4 regions of the Enterococcus camelliae genome follow, and region 2 is predicted to be linked to each of the others. Evidence: a T-box and tRNA genes for the amino acid it is inferred to sense, from the RefSeq annotation. Region 2 holds a T-box; the other regions hold tRNA genes.

Region 1 (4,279 bases), on a different contig from region 2:
TTGGCTGAATTGACTGGACCATACGATTTTATCTTTATGGATAGTGCCAAATCAAAATATATTACCTTTTTACCAGATTGCATACGATTATTAAAAAAAGGAGGTGTCCTAATGGTTGATGATATTTTTCAAGGGGGAACAGTTTTGGATCCAATCGAGGAGATTCCCAGAGGACGCCGAGCAATCCATCGGAAACTAAACCAATTTTTAGAAGTCATCAACCACCATCCAGATTTAACGACTTCACTTGTTCCATTGGGTGATGGGATTGCATTAATTACCAAAGAAGCTGATGACGTTCAAATTAACATAGAAGACTAATTTCAATTAATCTTTCTTTAAGGTTGACATGTTATCCTCCTTTTGAAAAGAGGGGAAAGCAATGAAAGGGATAACAGTTATAAAAGGATTGGTCCTACTCAGTATGTTGGGAGGGCTTCTAACTTTTTTCTCAAAAACGATAAACCATCAATCAAGTGATTCAACGAGTCAATATGCGACGAGCTTGGCTGCTACGCCATTAATTATGGTTCCAGGAACCGATGCCACGGTCAATCGATTTGATTCCCTCATCGATTCCTTGAAAAAAAAGATTACAGATATCGATGTGGTAAAAATAGAAGTAAAAACAGATGGAACATTAAAAGTAGAGGGGACAATGAGCGCAAAAACGAACCACCCGATTTTTGTGATTGGTTTTGAAGACAGTAGTGATCAGACGTTAGCCAAACAAAGTGGCTGGTTCCAACAAGCATTACAATACATTCAGACGCGTTATCAAATAAAAACATATAATTACCTTGGTCATTCAAATGGTGGTCTTGTGATAACGGAGTATTTAGAAAATCAGACAACGACAAATGATCCAACCCTTGGGAAATTGATGACATTAGGGACACCGTTTAATGATGTATCCTTTGACTATAATGAAAAAGAGGATACGTTTGATCAACCGAAAGTAGTGAGTGAGCAATTCGCTAGCTATTTGAAAAAAAATAATCAAATTCCTGAGGGGATCCAAATGATCAATGTCGTAGGAAAGGTTGCGGGCACCTATTCCGATGGGGTAGTCCCAATAACAAGTGTTCTAGCTGGTAAATTGCTCTATAACAATCTAGCCAGCTACCAGGAACTTATCATAACAGAGGATAGCCAACATAGTGCATTGGTTCAAAATGAGAAAGTTCAAAAAACAATTGAATCTTTCTTTTGGTAGGAATAATAAATAACAAAAATTCATTGACTTTCAAGAACGAATTCCCTATAATATTGTTTGTTGCTGAATTGTCATAGTAGCTCAGCCGGATAGAGCATCCGCCTTCTAAGCGGACGGTCGGGGGTTCGAATCCCTCCTGTGACGTAAAAGGTCGCTTATTTTTTCCTAATGAAAAAGCTTTTAGATAAGCATTTCATTAGGATTTTTTTTGTATTTTTTGTTATGTGGTAGACGAACTGTACTTCGAACTGGTAAAAGTATCCCACACGTTTTGTCTCATAATAGCATTAGTTTATTATTTTGCAAGAGGTGGTATTTACAGCATTTAGTGGTGCAACTTTTAACTGTTGTGCATGCTTATTTGAATCTTTTTAGAAAGGCATAATGACATTTGTTTGGTTCGACCTTTCTTTAGAAGGCGGATGCTCTATCCAGCTGCACTGATTGGGTTACGTTGAGAATTTTAAAAGTAGAGTAATCCTTGAATAATTCACAGTATTTAACAGTAACCCTTGTAAACCCTTCTGCTTGAACAGTTTTTGCAAATTATTTTTTCATCCTTTGGGTGTAAAAAGGGCACTCCTTATGGTATTGTTAAGTCGACCAAAACGTCACAATACAAGCAAGGAGTGCCCATATGTCGATTTTACAACACAAACAACTAACTTTCAATAAAAATAATACACTTGCCAACGATGGTGGGAAAATTTCTTCAGATAGTGGTCTTATTCTGATAAAAGAGTTTATGAACCGGATTGGGTTTTCAAGCATACTTGAAGAGCAAGTAAAACTAACTGACAACCGAAAAAACCCAGATCATACGTATAACGATATAATAGAGCAGCTACTTTTACAGCATATCGCTGGCTACTCAAAAGATGTCGCAGCGAATCGATTACGACTAGACCCGATCTTCAAAACTATCTTTTCCAACAAAAACACTCTGGCATCACAACCAACGATTAGTCGCTTTTTCCAAGCAATCACAAAAGAAACTATCCCTCAGTTTATGCAGGTGGCCCAGTTGTATTTTGCAAGGCTTTTATACATAAAAGGGGATGCGGACATAATTCTGGACTAAAAATTAGTTCAGGAGGTACTCCCTTATGTTTTCTCACAAGAAACGCGAAAAAGCAATTCAGTTATTTTTAAAGCATGACTGTTCCTATGTTGCCACCATTCAAAAATTAGGTTATCCATCAATCAGTGCATTACGTAGTTGATACAAAGAGTATCTGATATCTAGAAGACTCCATTCTGAGTAGCAGAAAAAGTCAAAGTATTCTGAAGAACAAAAACGAATAGCTGTAAATCATTATTTTGAATATGGGCAATGTTATTCTCGTACTGTTCGTATGCTTGGTTATCCAAACAGGGAATCGTTACGGCAATGGTGTGAAGAATTAGCATCTGGGGCTAGAAAAATTCGAAAAAGTGCAGTAAAGTTAGAAAAAAATCAAAAAAATGATGTGTTGAAAAAATTTTATGAACCACAAATCAATAGAAAACATTTAGCTGAAACGGAAGATATAAGCAGAACTACTCTATATCAATGGAAAGACACGTATCTTGGAAATGACTTCCCACTGCGCATGCCACAAGAAAAACAATTACACCAAAAAGATCTGCTTGTAAAAGAAGTAGAGGAGCTTCAGAAGCAAGTGCACCAATTACAGCTCGAAAAAGCGTTACTTGAAGGAGCGGCTGAACTGTTAAAAAAAGAGAAATCCATCAATCTACTTTGCCTATCAAACCAAGAAAGGACAGTACTGATTGATGGCTGAAATTAAATTTAAACTGAAGAAACTAACGAAAAGGAACTGGGAAATCACTACAAAAGTGAGGATAGAGAAAATTAATCAACTCGTAAGAGATTGGGGGAATTACTATAAGATAAGTAAGGTGAAGAATTTTCTTTTATCCATGGATGCGAGAGTCAGAAGAATACTAAGAATGTGTATTTGGAAACAATGGAAAACGCCATAAATGAGAAGGAAGAACTTAATGAAGCTAGGGATGAACCGCTATGAAGCGTATAAAAATAGCTATTCTAGCTAAGAAATTGCAAGAATAGCTCACTCGTGGATCTTAACAACCACGATAACCAATGAACGCTTAGAACGTTTTGGTTTACTCTTTTTAAGTTAAACAGTATCAAAAAGTACACGTGATGTAAAATTGAACCGCCGTATACGGAATCGTACGTACGGTGGTGTGAGAGGACGAATAATCAATTAATGATTATTCTCCTACGCGATTAATCATTGGTTTTAGGAGAAGTAAATGGAAAATGTATCATTACAATATAAGAAATTTGGAAAACCAAGTGACGTGGTTCAGTTAGTGCAATCAGAACTTCGTCTTTTAAAAATGAATGAAATAAAAATAGCTATGAATCGTGTTTCAGTTAATCCCTCTGATTTAATTCCAATAACAGGCGCATATGCACATCGCACGCCATTGCCAGCTATTGTAGGATATGAAGGATTTGGAGTCGTTTTGGAAACAAGTTCTAAGAGCTTGGACTGGCTAGTTGGAAAACGGGTATTACCTCTCGGGGGAGAAACATGGCAAAAATTCTTGATTACCCAACGAGAACAAATAATCGTACTTCCTTCAGAATTATCCGATAATCAAGCTTGTCAAATATACATAAACCCATTGACTGCATGGGTACTATGTCGACAATTTATGAATTTAAAAAAAGAGACGGTCTTGTTAGTAAATGCTGCAAATTCTGCAGTTGGCAAACTTCTTTTGCAATTTGCTAACCTTAGTGGGGCAAAGTTTTTGGGTGTTGTACGTAATGAACAGGCTAGGAAACAGCTATATGAACTGGGGGCCACCCATGTGATTAATAGTAGCCAGGAAAATGTATTTGAACGGGTAGCGGACTTAACGAATGGTGAAGGTGTGGATTACGCGATTGATTCAATTGGGGGTTATCAAGGTACCATTTTAGCTACTTGTGTAAAAACTGCTGGAAGTTTCTATTTGCTTGGTTTATTATCCGGACAACAGATTGATTGGTCCTGTGTCGCAAAATTACCTATTCAAACCAAA
Region 2 (4,279 bases):
AATTATTCAAGCGATCGTTTTTTAGGTCGTGGAAGATTACAGCACCAATCCCAACCTGTTTGGCCACCTCTTCTTTATTTATCAACGAAGGATTTTTTTCAGCAATTTGTTTTTCTGCCGAGGCCACCGCTTCATTCAATACCTCTTCTAATAAAACAATTTTCCCTTTGCGTGTGGATAGTTTTTTACCGTCTTTGGTAATTAAACCAAAAGGAATATGGTACATATCATCAGCCCACTCAAAGCCCATTTCTTTTAAGACCGCTTTTAACTGTTTAAAATGATAGGTTTGCTCATTCCCAACAACATAGAGAGATTTTGCAAAATGATAGGTACGTTTTCGATACAAAGCTGCTGCCATATCTCTCGTAATGTATAGTGTTGCACCATCCGATTTTCTGATTAACGCAGGATTCAAATCAAATTGACTTAAATCAACGATATCTGCTCCTTGATCCTCTTGTAACAAATGCTTTTCTTCTAATAAGTTGACGATTTCATCCATTTTATCATTATAGAAAGCTTCTCCGTTATAAGAATCAAAGGAAACCTCCAACATATCGTAAATCTTGTTAAATTCTTTGAGTGATTCTTCTCGGAACCATTTCCACAAGTGAACAGCTTCCGCGTCATCCTCTTCCAGTTTTTTAAACCAAGCTCTCGCTTCATCTTCCAATGATTTGTCTTCTTCAGCACGTTCATGAAATTCAACGTACAATCGCAATAACTCATTAATTGGTTGAGCTTTGACCGCTTCTTCTGATCCCCATTTTTTATACGCGACAATTAGTTTTCCAAACTGAGTACCCCAGTCACCCAAATGATTAATACGAATTGGTTGATAACCGACTTTTTCAAGGATAAAGCCCAAGGAATTACCAATTACGGTTGAGCGTAAATGACCCATAGATATTGGTTTGGCAATATTGGGTGAAGACATATCAATTGGGATTGCTTCATGATTGCCAATCGAAGCATCTCCGTAATGATTTCCTAATGACAATGCTTCATGTAAGACGGTTTGACTAATCATCTTTTTAGACATAAAGAAATTGACATAGGGACCAACTGCCTCTACTTTTTCAAATGAGGGACTTGATAATTGAGTTGTCAAGTCCGCTGCAATTCCTTGCGGTGCTTTTCGAAAAGCTTTCGCCAACAGAAATGTCGGAAAAGCGATGTCTCCGTGATCGACTGATTTGGGGTTTTCTAATAATGATAAGATTTGATCGTAACTGAGAACATTTTTTAGTTGCTCAGATAAGACTTCAGCAACGATGATTTTGTTGTTCATTTGTTTCCTCCTCTAATTTACAAAAAAAGCCCTAGCAATTAAATCAATTGCTAGAGACGAGATTCCCGCGGTACCACTCTACTTGTCTGGTTAACAGACCTACTTTGCTTTAACGACAGCTAACGTTGAACTTCGTCAATTCTCCTAAGCGCGTTTCCATTCTCTATTATCCAGCTTTCACCATCCTGAATTCGCTCGTTCACATAAGAATGTACTTCTCTTAATCATTGAATCATCTATGAAACTGAATAAATTATACCAAAGAGCAATTGATTTTGCTACCCCGATTGTTAAAGTCCTTCTGCTTTCTTATGCAAAGGAAACGCGAGACTTGGCTCAGCATTTAAGGTCAAATCCGAAAAATGGGCTTGTTTTTTCTCAATAGAAGCTGCTGCTCCAATCATCGCTGCATTGTCCCCACATAGTTTTAAAGGAGGAAAAATCAGCTCAACAGAGGGTAGCATAGTCTTGGTTGCTGTCTGAAGTCGCTCTCGCAATCCCTGATTGGCCGCAACCCCGCCTGCCACGATTAATTGTTGCACCTGATATTCCTGGCAAGCTCGAATCGTTTTTTCAACTAAGACATCGATGACACTTGCTTGAAAACTAGCTGCTAAATCATTTTCATTTAACTGTTCATCTCTTTGTTGAGCATTATGAACTAAGTTAATAAACGAACTTTTTAACCCACTAAAACTAAAATCATAGGTATTTTCATGGAGCATTGCCCGCGGAAAATGATAGGTATCATTTCCTTTGTGTGCCATTTCATCTATTTTTTTGCCACTTGGATAAGACAAGCCTAGTACTCGACCGACTTTATCATAAGCCTCTCCAGCAGCATCATCACGTGTTTCCCCAATAATTTCATAGGTTCCTTCCGACGGTAAATAAACCAATTCGGTATGTCCGCCACTAACAAGCAATGCGAGGGCTGGATAGTGGATAGTCTGAACAAAGCGCGCCGCACAAATATGACCCGCCATATGATTGACCCCAATAAGTGGCAAGCCATGCGCCCAAGCGAACGACTTAGCTGCAGTAATTCCTATCAGTAATGCGCCTACTAACCCAGGGCCTTTAGTCACTGCAACAGCGCTCAATTCCTCCGGTTTTACCTTTGCCTCAGCCAATGCATCTTGAATACAATAGCCAATTTGTTCTACATGATGGCGACTAGCAACTTCTGGGACAACACCTCCAAAACGCTCGTGACTCTTTATTTGCGAAGCAATAATATTGCTTAGTATAATCGAACCGTTTTTGACAACGGCCACACTGGTTTCATCACAGCTACTCTCAACTGCTAAAATTAATTCACTCATTCCTTTTTTGACTCACTTTCTTTCGTAACAACCAAGCATCCTCGATGGGTTGCGTATAATAGTCCTTTCGAGTATGATACTGTTCAAAACAAAATTTGGTATATAAATTAAGTGCCTGTTGATTCGAAGGCCTGACTTCCAACAAAATTTGATTAACAGCCTCGCTTTGGAGTGCCTCCTCTAGAGTTTGCAATAACAACGTCGCAAGTCCTGTACCACGAAAATCAGGATGGACAGCAACTAAAAACAGCTCAAATTCTTCAAATAATTGATGGCCATTTACCATTCCAATAATCTGATCCTCATGTTCAATAAGATAATATCTGGCATATTCAGATTGAAAATCAGCAAAAAAAGCCTTTCGATTCCATGATAGTCCTTCTTGAAAGGAAGCATTAACCAATTCTTCCAACTGATTGGCCAATGAATGATACGCTTGAAAATCAGCTAAAGTTTTTATCTTCATAATTGTTTTATCATGTCCAATCCATCTTCACCATTTTCTTGATAGTAATTTGCCTTTATGCGCTTTGCCTCGAAGCCTAAATGACGGTAAAACCGCTGTGCATCAATGTTGCTCACGCGAACTTCTAGAGAGATTGTTTCACAGCCACAAGCCTTGGCGTTCGCTATCAATTCTTCCATAAACCACGTACCAATCCCTTGATTTTGATGATGAGGATCAACTGCAATATTGGTAATATGGCCATCAATGCCAAAAAGCCGAATTCCGGCAAAACCAACTAAGCTTTCATTTAACTCGCATACAAGGTACAGATGTGGGTGTTTTGAATAAAATTCAAATAGAAAGGCACTTTTCGTCCAAGGTGTTTCCCCACTATAAATAACCTTTTCCAATCGAAGCAACTCTTTAATATCCGACGTAGTAGCCTCTCTAAATCTATAGGTAGCTTGCTTACCCACTAATTCACTTAAATAAGCGGGGGGCTGTTTTCCAAAAAAATGTTCAAGGAAGGTCTTAAACTTTTTCAACATACGTTCGTTTTTCCTCATTTTGATGACTGGCTAACCACTTTTCTTCTGCTTCAACTCTTTTTAAATAACGTGGTACAAGTGCTAAGGAATCAACAGGAACTTCATTTTCTGCCAGCTCCACCAAGCGTACTGCAGTCGGATAATTGGCTAAGTTATCTTGTGTAAATTGAGCATTCGGAAGAATTTCCAAAATAGCTTGATGAAATTTATCGACGTCTTGGCCAATAAATTGGACATAATCATATCCTTTGACAAGATCCAAAATCTGACTTAATGGATAATGAGCTTCCTCAACGATAGCAATAAGTTCCCCTGCTTGCCATTTAAAAGCTCCTGCATAAACATTTTGTCTTCTTGCATCAAACATCGGAACAATCAAGATATCCCGCGTTTTGATATTTGCAGCGAGACTTTTTAAGCTCGAAATAGCTTTGATGGGACAACCTAATGTACTTGCCAAAATTTTTGCCGTCGTCACACCGATTCTTAGTCCTGTATAAGAACCTGGACCAATTGCAACAAGTATCTCATCGATATCCGTTGGCTTTAACCCAAGACTCTTTATAAGATAATCAATGCTAGGCATCAGAGAGACGCTATGATTTTTATTACTCATCGTTTGAATTTGACCTAAAATTTTTTGATTTTCGGCAACTGCTAGTGC
Region 3 (4,279 bases), on a different contig from region 2:
TATCAAAGGTTCCATATTCGGTTCCAGTAAAATAGGCGTCACGCAATAAATAGTCCATGCGGTCTGCATCAATTTGACTCGAAATCATTTGAACCACTTGTGGATTAGGGTATTCTTTAGTGATAACACTGGCTACTTTTTCCGGAAACCCCTCTTCAATTTTATTTAGAATTTGGTACACTTCGGTAGATGGTGAAGTGATAATATCAACGGTTATTGCTTCATGATTTGTTTGGAAAATATGTTCAAATGTATGAGAATACGCACCGTGACCAATGTCATGCAAAAGAGCAGCACACAAAACAACCAACCGTTCCGAATCATCCCAACCATCAGCCCCTATTTTTCTTATCGGAAAATTTCGTTCAAAAATATCACAGATTCGTCGTGCAATCTCATAGACACCTAACGAATGGGAAAAACGAGTGTGCTCTGCTCCATGGAAGGTAAAGGAAGAGGTCCCAAGTTGATGGATCCTTCTCAATCGTTGAACTTCTCTTGAATTAATCAAGTCCAAAATAACTTGATGTTGGACATGAATATAATTGTGAACGGGATCGCGAAAGACTTTTTCAATTGGAAGCATTTGTTGTTTATAGGGAATTGTCATGTAAAAACTCCTTTATTTGGTTATTGCGTTCGACCATGTTTTTTTCTTTTGTTAGAAAGAGAGCGTCAGCATTTTTTTCGGTCAGCCAACTACCGAGATTTTTGATGGTATCGCGCTTTTCAAAGAGGACTGTGAATCGCTCTTTTACGTCATGAATGGCAATCTTTTTGTTTAATACTTGACTAACAGTTGTCATACTATCTGGATTTACAGGCGGATAGCCATCCTGTCCAAAATTTTCTACAAGCCCATGTTGATAAAAAGTTTTGACAATTTCTCCACGCTTTGATTGATCGCCATTTACGCTTAAGTACATCATCACTGCAATTCCATTTTTTACACGCCTTTGGGCAATTCCGGCTATTTTTTTCCCATTCACACTTAGATCATAGGTGCCTGGACAGTACGAATCATGAATCTCAAACGCATCAATTTCCAGCTCAGGGAATGCCTTTTGCGTAAGCTGATACATTAAGACATAGGCTTCATCTGTGAGATGAATTTGTTCATTCTTTTTGAAAATATATGAAATATTTAAAACACCATCATCAGCAATGACGCCTAAACCACCTGAATTTCTTACAATCGTATGATAACCTAAGTGATTCACTGCTTTCAATGCCTCTTGTAAATAAGGCACGCGCATATCTTTCATTCCTAAAATGAGTGTGGTGGGTAACTGCCAAAAATGTAGAAAAGAGTCCTCTTTTACTCCTACTTCTTCTGTCAAAACATCGGTAACTGCAAAAGGAGCAAATAAGGAAGAAGTTTGGGCAGGCGTTTGATCAAAAACAAAAACAGTCATAAAACATCTCTCCTATTTTTTCTTAATCTTTTCTTATTATATACGATATATCGAATGAAAAGATAAGAAACCGATGGAAATTGTAGATAAATTGACAAAACAATAAAAAAAATGAACAATGGGAATAGAAAACTAAAGGAGGAACATGTGTGGATTTAACACAAGCACTACCAATCGCTATCCATTTAGAAACGATTACCGTTCAAGAAGGTACCCGGCAAGATTTTGTTTTTGATGTAGCGGGTCAAATCGTAAAAATAGGCGATACACTTTATATTCGTTACAAAGAGACTGCAACAGAAGATATGGAAGAAGTACCTGTCACCATTAAAATTCTTCCAGATGGTAGCTTACAATTAATACGGGCAGGGGAGATGCGTCTTCGTTTAAAGTTTACATATAAAGAAACAAATGAAAGCCAGTACAAAGCTCCTTTTGGTATGTTGGCTTTTAGTACTTATACGCATGATTTGCATGTCAGTTTGACTGATAAACCGATTGCAGGAGCTATTGTGCTTTCATATGATTTATTTATGACCGATCAAAAAATTGGGGAATATCAGTTATCGCTAAAGTTCACAGCATAATCTTTGAAATTTTGAAAGAAAAAATTGCTTTTTTTGCTGGCTTTTTGTATGATTAGACGTAGACTTTGAAAGGACGTGTCCCAATTGGAAATTAATGTATTTGAAGGCATAGATAAAAACGAATTATCCATGATTGAAGTGGCGCATGCGATTTTGGAACAACGTGGTGATGTAATGGACTTTTCTGATTTAGTGAATCAGATTCAAAACTACCTTGGAAAATCGGATGGTGAGATTCGTGATTCTTTGGCTCAGTTTTACACAGATTTGAATATTGACGGAAGTTTTATTTCTTTAGGTGATAACCGTTGGGGATTGAGATCATGGTATGCCATTGATTCAATTGATGAAGAGTTAAACCATGGCTTAGATGAAGATGATGAAGATACACCACGTCGTAGAAAACGGAAAAAAGTCAATGCATTTATTAATGGTGACGAGGATGCCATTGACTATAACGATGATGATCCAGAAGATGCTGATTTATCTGATGACGATGACGATGATGATTTATTTGAGGATGATGACGATGACGACGAAGAAATTTCTGCGTATAATTCCGATTTGCAAGAGATAGGTGCGGACACTTCTGAGGATGATGAAGAAGAAGTTCCTGAAAACATCGAAGAAGATTTAACAATCATTGATGATGAAGATGATGAAGAACTCTTTGATGAGGATGATGAAGAGTAAATCATTAAAAAAGTTCTAGCAAATAAGCCCCCAGTTCACTAAGTGAAGTTGGGGGCTTATTTGCTAGAAAAATCAATATTCCACTTGATTCATAATTGAGTTCTAGAACATTCTATTGTATTCTATAACAGGTGAAGCTATACGCACCCTAAGGGAATCGAACCCCTGTCTCAAGAACCGGAATCTTGTGTGATATCCACTACACTAAGGGTGCAAGCACTTAATTAGTATAACGAATATAAAAAAAAAAACAAGGGGGTAGAAGCATGAAATTTGAACAACAGCTTTCCCAAAAGCAAAGACAAGTTCAGCAATTGGCTTTAACCCAGCAATTGCAACAATCTTTACAAGTACTTCAATACAATGGTGAAGAATTATTTGAATTCATCAATCAGCAAGCATTGGAAAATCCGCTAATTGAATTAAACAATCAATATTACACGGGATTGGCTCGTAAAAATACGCTCGGAAATACAGCCTCTGCAACAGAAATTAATTTTGGCCAAATCGCCGATACACAACAATCACTTTTTGAATATTTATTGGCGCAAGTTCATTTGAATTATCGGGATACACCATTGCGAAAATTAGTTATTACATTGATCAGTTACATCGACAATAATGGTTTTTTAAGGACGCCATTGCAGAAAATTGCCGATGAACGAAATAGGCCTTATATTGAGTTACTAGATGCTTTAACATTAATCCAACAATTGGATCCACCGGGAATTGGTGCAAGAAGTCTCCAAGAATGTTTGATGTTACAAACTGAACGAGACAATCACGCACCACACATTGCGTATATTATTCTTGAAAGTTATTTTGAACAATTGGTCGAAAGAAAGTGGCTCGAAATCAGTAAAGCGCTGTCTGTTTCTTTAGAAGACATTCAAAATGTTTTTGATTATATTCAGACACTATCACCCGCGCCAGGAAGCCACTTTTACCAAGAAGAAGGTCTATACATCATTCCAGATTTAAAAGTGGAAGTTGAAAATGGAGAGATTATCGTAACGGCGACAAAATCAATTCAACCACCATTAAAGTTAAATGAAGAGTACTTCGATCGCTTTAAACAAACGAATGATCAAGAGGTACAAAAGTTTTTAAAAGAAAAGAAACAAAACTATGAGTGGTTGAAAAAAACAATTGATCAAAGAGGCAGTACCATTTTGCGGGTAGGTGAAGCGATTGTCCGACACCAAAAAGCATTTTTTTTGGAAGAAAGCCATCCAATCAAACCACTGATACTGAAAAATATTGCTGAAGAATTAGCAATTCATGAATCCACAGTTAGTCGCTCAGTGAATGGCAAGTACTTAGAAACAAGTTTTGGTATTTTTGAATTAAAACATTTTTTTGCAACAAAACTCGTCAGTGATTCTGGAGAGAGCATTTCTGCGAATCAAGCGAAAGAACATCTAGCGCAGTTTATTCGGAATGAGGACAAAAGGAAACCACTTTCCGACCAAAAAATTGTCGATATGATGGAGAAGATTGGCGTGAAACTATCAAGAAGGACAGTTGCAAAATATCGCGAAGAACTTGGGATTTTGGGATCATCTAAAAGAAAGAGATTTGATT
Region 4 (4,279 bases), on a different contig from region 2:
CGGATTCAATAATCAGATCTTTAGGCGGTTCTTCCTCCGTATAGTGTTTATAAACAAGATTCATGAGAGATTGCTGTGATTGACGGTATTCTAGTTGACCGTTCAACCATTTCCCCTTTGCTTGTTTGCTTTTAGGATACGGGGTTTCCTGTAAGGAGTAGTCAAAAAGAACGACCTGTTTTCTTTGAAGGGCCACTTCTTCGATTTCTATGAACGTTGGTGATACCTGCTCGCTCTTTTTCTGTGCTTTTAAATAAAAATGTTGAATAAGCTCTCCCGTTTGCATGGAGAGTGTCTGACCTAAGTAGCTGAGTTTTTTCAACGTACACAAAGGCAGGGCAGCGAGTTTTTGCTCCAGAGCGATAAAAAGACTGGCGGTTACTTCAGCATCACTGTCTGCTTGATGTGGTCGATCATGTTCTAAGCCTAGACTTACTGAAAGGTCACTTAGACGAAAACTGACTTCCGTTGGAAAAAGAATTTGAGCCAATTCCACCGTATCAATGCCTTTCAGCTGCAGGGCTGGTGAGCCACATCGTTCTAGCTCTGCATTTAAAAAGCGATAATCAAAGTGAATATTATGGGCCACGAAGACTGTACCTGAAAGTAACTCATAGATAGTCGGCGCGACATCTTCAAAATAGGGCGCATTTTTTACATCTTGATTGGTTGTGTGTGTCAAATGTTGAATCTGTGGTGAAATTGAGCGGTTCGGATGGATGTTGGTAGCAAACCGTCCTACAATTTTCCCCTCTTCCACAAACACACAGCCAAATTGGAAGATGCGATCTTCTTTCGGATTCGTGCCCGTTGTTTCAATATCTACAATAGCATACGTTGTCGTCATAACATTCTCCTTTATACACTGTTGCATTATACTACAGAATAACCCTCCGAACCAACTCTTGCAAAACCACTAAAAAAACAACTACCCTAATAATTAGGGTAGCTGCAAAGCAAAGATAGCAATCAATAACGCAAAATCGCAAGTATTTTTTTGTTCATCGGAATATCTGTCGTTTCTAACAAATAGACATTGCCATTCATACGGATCACTTCGTTTGCTAAGTGATTCAGCACTTGGCGCCAGTCATACTCTGCTTCCGGATTTTCACCAAAGCCATCAATCAGATTTTCAGTGGAAATAAATAAATCGGAAATCCGTCCCAACGGAGCAGATTGTTTGATATCAGCTAGTTGTTCCATCCATTTACGGTTGGCCAATTTTTGATAGCTTTTTTTCTCTTGCTCACTCAACTGAGCATCCATTGATTGGCTGACGGACTGCAATTCTTCTCTTGTCAATTGATTGGGTGACCGTTTTATTTGAATATCTCTTCTAAGATAGGAATTCTTGGCTAACTTTTCAAATAAGGTTAGGTTTTCAGCTAAGCCCATTGCAAACAATGGTAGGCGTCGTTCATTTTGCCATTCTTCACGGAAAAATGCATCTACCGCTTGATAGTAATTTTTATGATCAATTTCTTCCTCCTCATTCTTATCAACCGTACTATGGAAGGTATTACCTTCACTACTAGAATGAGATAGGCTGGCTTTTTTATCAATTTCATCGCCCAGTGCTTGTTTTAAGGTAATCGGTGCGGTTGCGGGTAAAGCAATAGGTACCAACGTATGATTTTTGCTTTCATATAATGAAAAGCTGTCTCGGTTCAAAGCTAAAAGAAAATAGTCGTAATTAAACTGACTATTTTTAATAATTGCTAACAAATAGGGCTCATCTCCTACGTAGTATTGATCGTCTACCCGAATGCTCAAGCGATGGATGAACGTTTTTTCCTGCGTGAAAATAAGTGCTACACTAGTAGTTGCTGTCTGCCAAAAGGGCTGGCTTGCTAACAACTGTTCCATTTGATACTGATACGGTTCCCAGGAAGCTTCAGGGTACTTTTTTTCAAATCGTTTTCTTGCCTCTTTCGCAAAGTTCTTCAATTTGATTTGATCCTTCTCTACCTCTTGGTGACTCACATGCGTATTTAGCATAACGGTAACAAACGGGCCGGACTCGGTTTCTGAGGTCAACTGAACAAGTAATTCTCTTCCAATTTGTGTCATTTCCATTCCTCCTCTAGCTTTTTGTTGCTTAGTTAAGTGTATCATTTCAGACAACGGCTCTCAAATAAAACGATTACACGGAAAATCTTCCACACCGATGAACGCAATTTAGGCTTGAAGTTCCATATGTTACGGGGTAAAATAACAAACAGAGCCTTTTTGTCCTCGTAGCTCAGTAGGATAGAGCAATTGCCTCCTAAGCAATAGGTCGCTGGTTCAATTCCAGTCGGGGACGTTAAGATGAATGTATCGAAAGCCTGAATCTTGGGGTTTTCGATTTTTTTATTTTGCTTAAAAAATGCCCTCTTTCCCATTCGATGCTCCTTTGCATGGAATCGCTCATCACTTCATTCATGAGCGATTCATCAATTAAGCTACCCCTTTGCAGCCACTCAAGGAGTTTTTTGTCGATGTGCCATAAGTTGCTGTCCATGGCACACCAAAATAAAAAAATCCACTCATTTAAAGTACCAACAAAACATGACGGTAAGAATTTTCGTCATCGTGCTACTTCAAATGCTTGGATTTTTGCTTTCATATCATGGTCTTACAAACGATTATCGTTACGCTTCCGTTTCCCTTTATTTTTTTTATCTTTGGTCCGTGTCTTGTTGCGTTTTTTTTGATTCAAATCACCTGCTACTGGTTTTACGGTAGCAGACGTTGCTGCTGGATTTATTTCTGTGCTCTTTTTGGCGCGAACGTTGGGTTTGGCTTCTTTGGTCTTCTTTGGTTGACCGTTTGCCACCCCTTGTTTGATTGGTTTTTCTGTCTGGATTTGTCCTCCGACAACATACACTTCTTGGAGGTCAATCGCTAATTGTTTTGCTAATTTTTGCAAATCTTTTAGCGATTGCTCTGGGACAATTGTCAGGACACTGCCTGGAGTCCCCATCCGTCCAACTCTGCCAGCGCGGTGCAAATAACTTTCTTTTGAAAGCGGTACTTCTGCATTAACCACAAATGGGAGACGATCAATATCTAATCCTCTAGCTGCTATATCGGTTGCTAGTAACAATTGGATTTTTCTTTCTTTAAAAGCCGTCAATCCAAATTTTCGTAATTGTTTATTTTGGTCAGAGGCTAAAGACGCTGCCTGAATATGGTTAAATAGCAACTTTTCTTCGGCCATCCCAAGTTCATTTAACTGATTGAAAAAAACTAATGCCTGAAAATCCGGCGTATGTGCCAAACGACGCAACAAATCAACTTTTTTTCTCGTAGGCGCTAGAATGTATTGGTGAGCGACCGCTCCTTGACTATCATCGATTTCGGTCATGTCAATCACCTTTAAATCTGGAACAATCTTTTCAATTGGTCCTAATGCGGCAGCAGCTGTTGCTGAAAAGAATGCAAAGGTTGATTTTTTCCCAACTGCTTGAATCAATTCCTGAACAAGTCCTTGTTGATCATGATTAATCAATTGATCGGCTTCATCAAAAATAACCGTTTGAACCGTAAATGCATTGATTTTCTTCGCTCGAATGAGTTCTACGATTCTGCCAGGAGTCCCCACAATAAGCTCTGGGTGATGTTTTAATTTTTCGATTTGACGTTGAATATTGGCTCCACCTATAGCGGATTGTAGTTGAAGGGCTAAATCTTCAGCCCAATCTTTTGCGACTTCCACCACTTGCATGGCTAACTCCTGCGATGAGGTCACAACTAACACTTGATTGCCTGCACCTTTTTTAATGCCAAGTAAAGTAGGCAATAAATATGCCAAGGTCTTGCCTGAACCGGTTGGTGAAATGCCCATTATGGATTGATGATTCCATAGGGGTTCGAATACTTCTTTTTGAATGGCTGTTGGTTCCTGAAACGCATTGTCCTGCCATCGCTTCTCCCAAATTGCTGGAAATTCTTTGTTTACCATCTGTTCCCTCTATTCTTTTTTGTCTGCCGGAAAAACAATTCCAGCTTTTTTTCTTAATTCATACAAGACAAGATTTACCTCTCTTGCCAATTCTACCCAACTTTCGTATGTATCCAGCCATTTTTGCTCATCACTGTGCATCAAGACTTGTGCAAAATCAACGGCTTCTTCATACAGTGGATTGGCGTGTCCTTTTTCTAACTCAAGGAAGGATGTTTCCTTTGTTTTCCGATTGTAAAAAACCGCTTCTTGAATAGCATTGACGCCATCTAATTCCAACGTACCTTCAGCCAAATAAATTTCCGATTTAGCAAATGAATCCCCTGTTTT

What was found. The T-box of region 2 lies ahead of argS (arginine--tRNA ligase). A T-box ahead of a tRNA ligase gene usually reads a tRNA of that ligase, here a tRNA-Arg.
Region 1: it has a tRNA-Arg gene. The T-box ahead of argS (arginine--tRNA ligase) is inferred to sense a tRNA for this amino acid. The anticodon was not compared.
Region 3: it has a tRNA-Arg gene. The T-box ahead of argS (arginine--tRNA ligase) is inferred to sense a tRNA for this amino acid. The anticodon was not compared.
Region 4: it has a tRNA-Arg gene. The T-box ahead of argS (arginine--tRNA ligase) is inferred to sense a tRNA for this amino acid. The anticodon was not compared.

What each region holds. Positions count from the first base shown of each region.
Region 1 is NZ_JBHUMO010000039.1:84,854-89,132, forward strand. It holds gene ACFSR0_RS06020 (O-methyltransferase) at 1-321, shown strand, start outside; gene ACFSR0_RS06025 (alpha/beta hydrolase) at 383-1,216, shown strand; tRNA gene ACFSR0_RS06030 (tRNA-Arg) at 1,287-1,360, shown strand; gene ACFSR0_RS06035 (transposase) at 1,854-2,297, shown strand; partial or broken gene ACFSR0_RS06040 (transposase) at 2,323-2,994, shown strand; gene ACFSR0_RS06045 (group II intron maturase-specific domain-containing protein) at 2,993-3,202, shown strand; gene ACFSR0_RS06050 (zinc-dependent alcohol dehydrogenase family protein) at 3,500-4,279, shown strand, end outside.
Region 2 is NZ_JBHUMO010000034.1:4,441-8,719, forward strand. It holds gene argS (arginine--tRNA ligase) at 1-1,294, opposite strand, end outside; T-box leader at 1,344-1,531, opposite strand; gene tsaD (tRNA (adenosine(37)-N6)-threonylcarbamoyltransferase complex transferase subunit TsaD) at 1,585-2,619, opposite strand; gene rimI (ribosomal protein S18-alanine N-acetyltransferase) at 2,612-3,085, opposite strand; gene rimI (ribosomal protein S18-alanine N-acetyltransferase) at 3,082-3,615, opposite strand; gene tsaB (tRNA (adenosine(37)-N6)-threonylcarbamoyltransferase complex dimerization subunit type 1 TsaB) at 3,599-4,279, opposite strand, start outside.
Region 3 is NZ_JBHUMO010000052.1:22,520-26,798, forward strand. It holds gene ACFSR0_RS08695 (HD domain-containing protein) at 1-610, opposite strand, end outside; gene ACFSR0_RS08700 (lipoate--protein ligase family protein) at 594-1,415, opposite strand; gene ACFSR0_RS08705 (DUF1934 domain-containing protein) at 1,565-2,002, shown strand; gene rpoE (DNA-directed RNA polymerase subunit delta) at 2,087-2,695, shown strand; tRNA gene ACFSR0_RS08715 (tRNA-Arg) at 2,838-2,909, opposite strand; gene rpoN (RNA polymerase factor sigma-54) at 2,962-4,279, shown strand, end outside.
Region 4 is NZ_JBHUMO010000043.1:82,896-87,174, forward strand. It holds gene ACFSR0_RS06900 (helicase C-terminal domain-containing protein) at 1-847, opposite strand, end outside; gene ACFSR0_RS06905 (baeRF6 domain-containing protein) at 970-2,073, opposite strand; tRNA gene ACFSR0_RS06910 (tRNA-Arg) at 2,235-2,308, shown strand; gene ACFSR0_RS06915 (DEAD/DEAH box helicase) at 2,621-3,949, opposite strand; gene ACFSR0_RS06920 (Gfo/Idh/MocA family protein) at 3,959-4,279, opposite strand, start outside.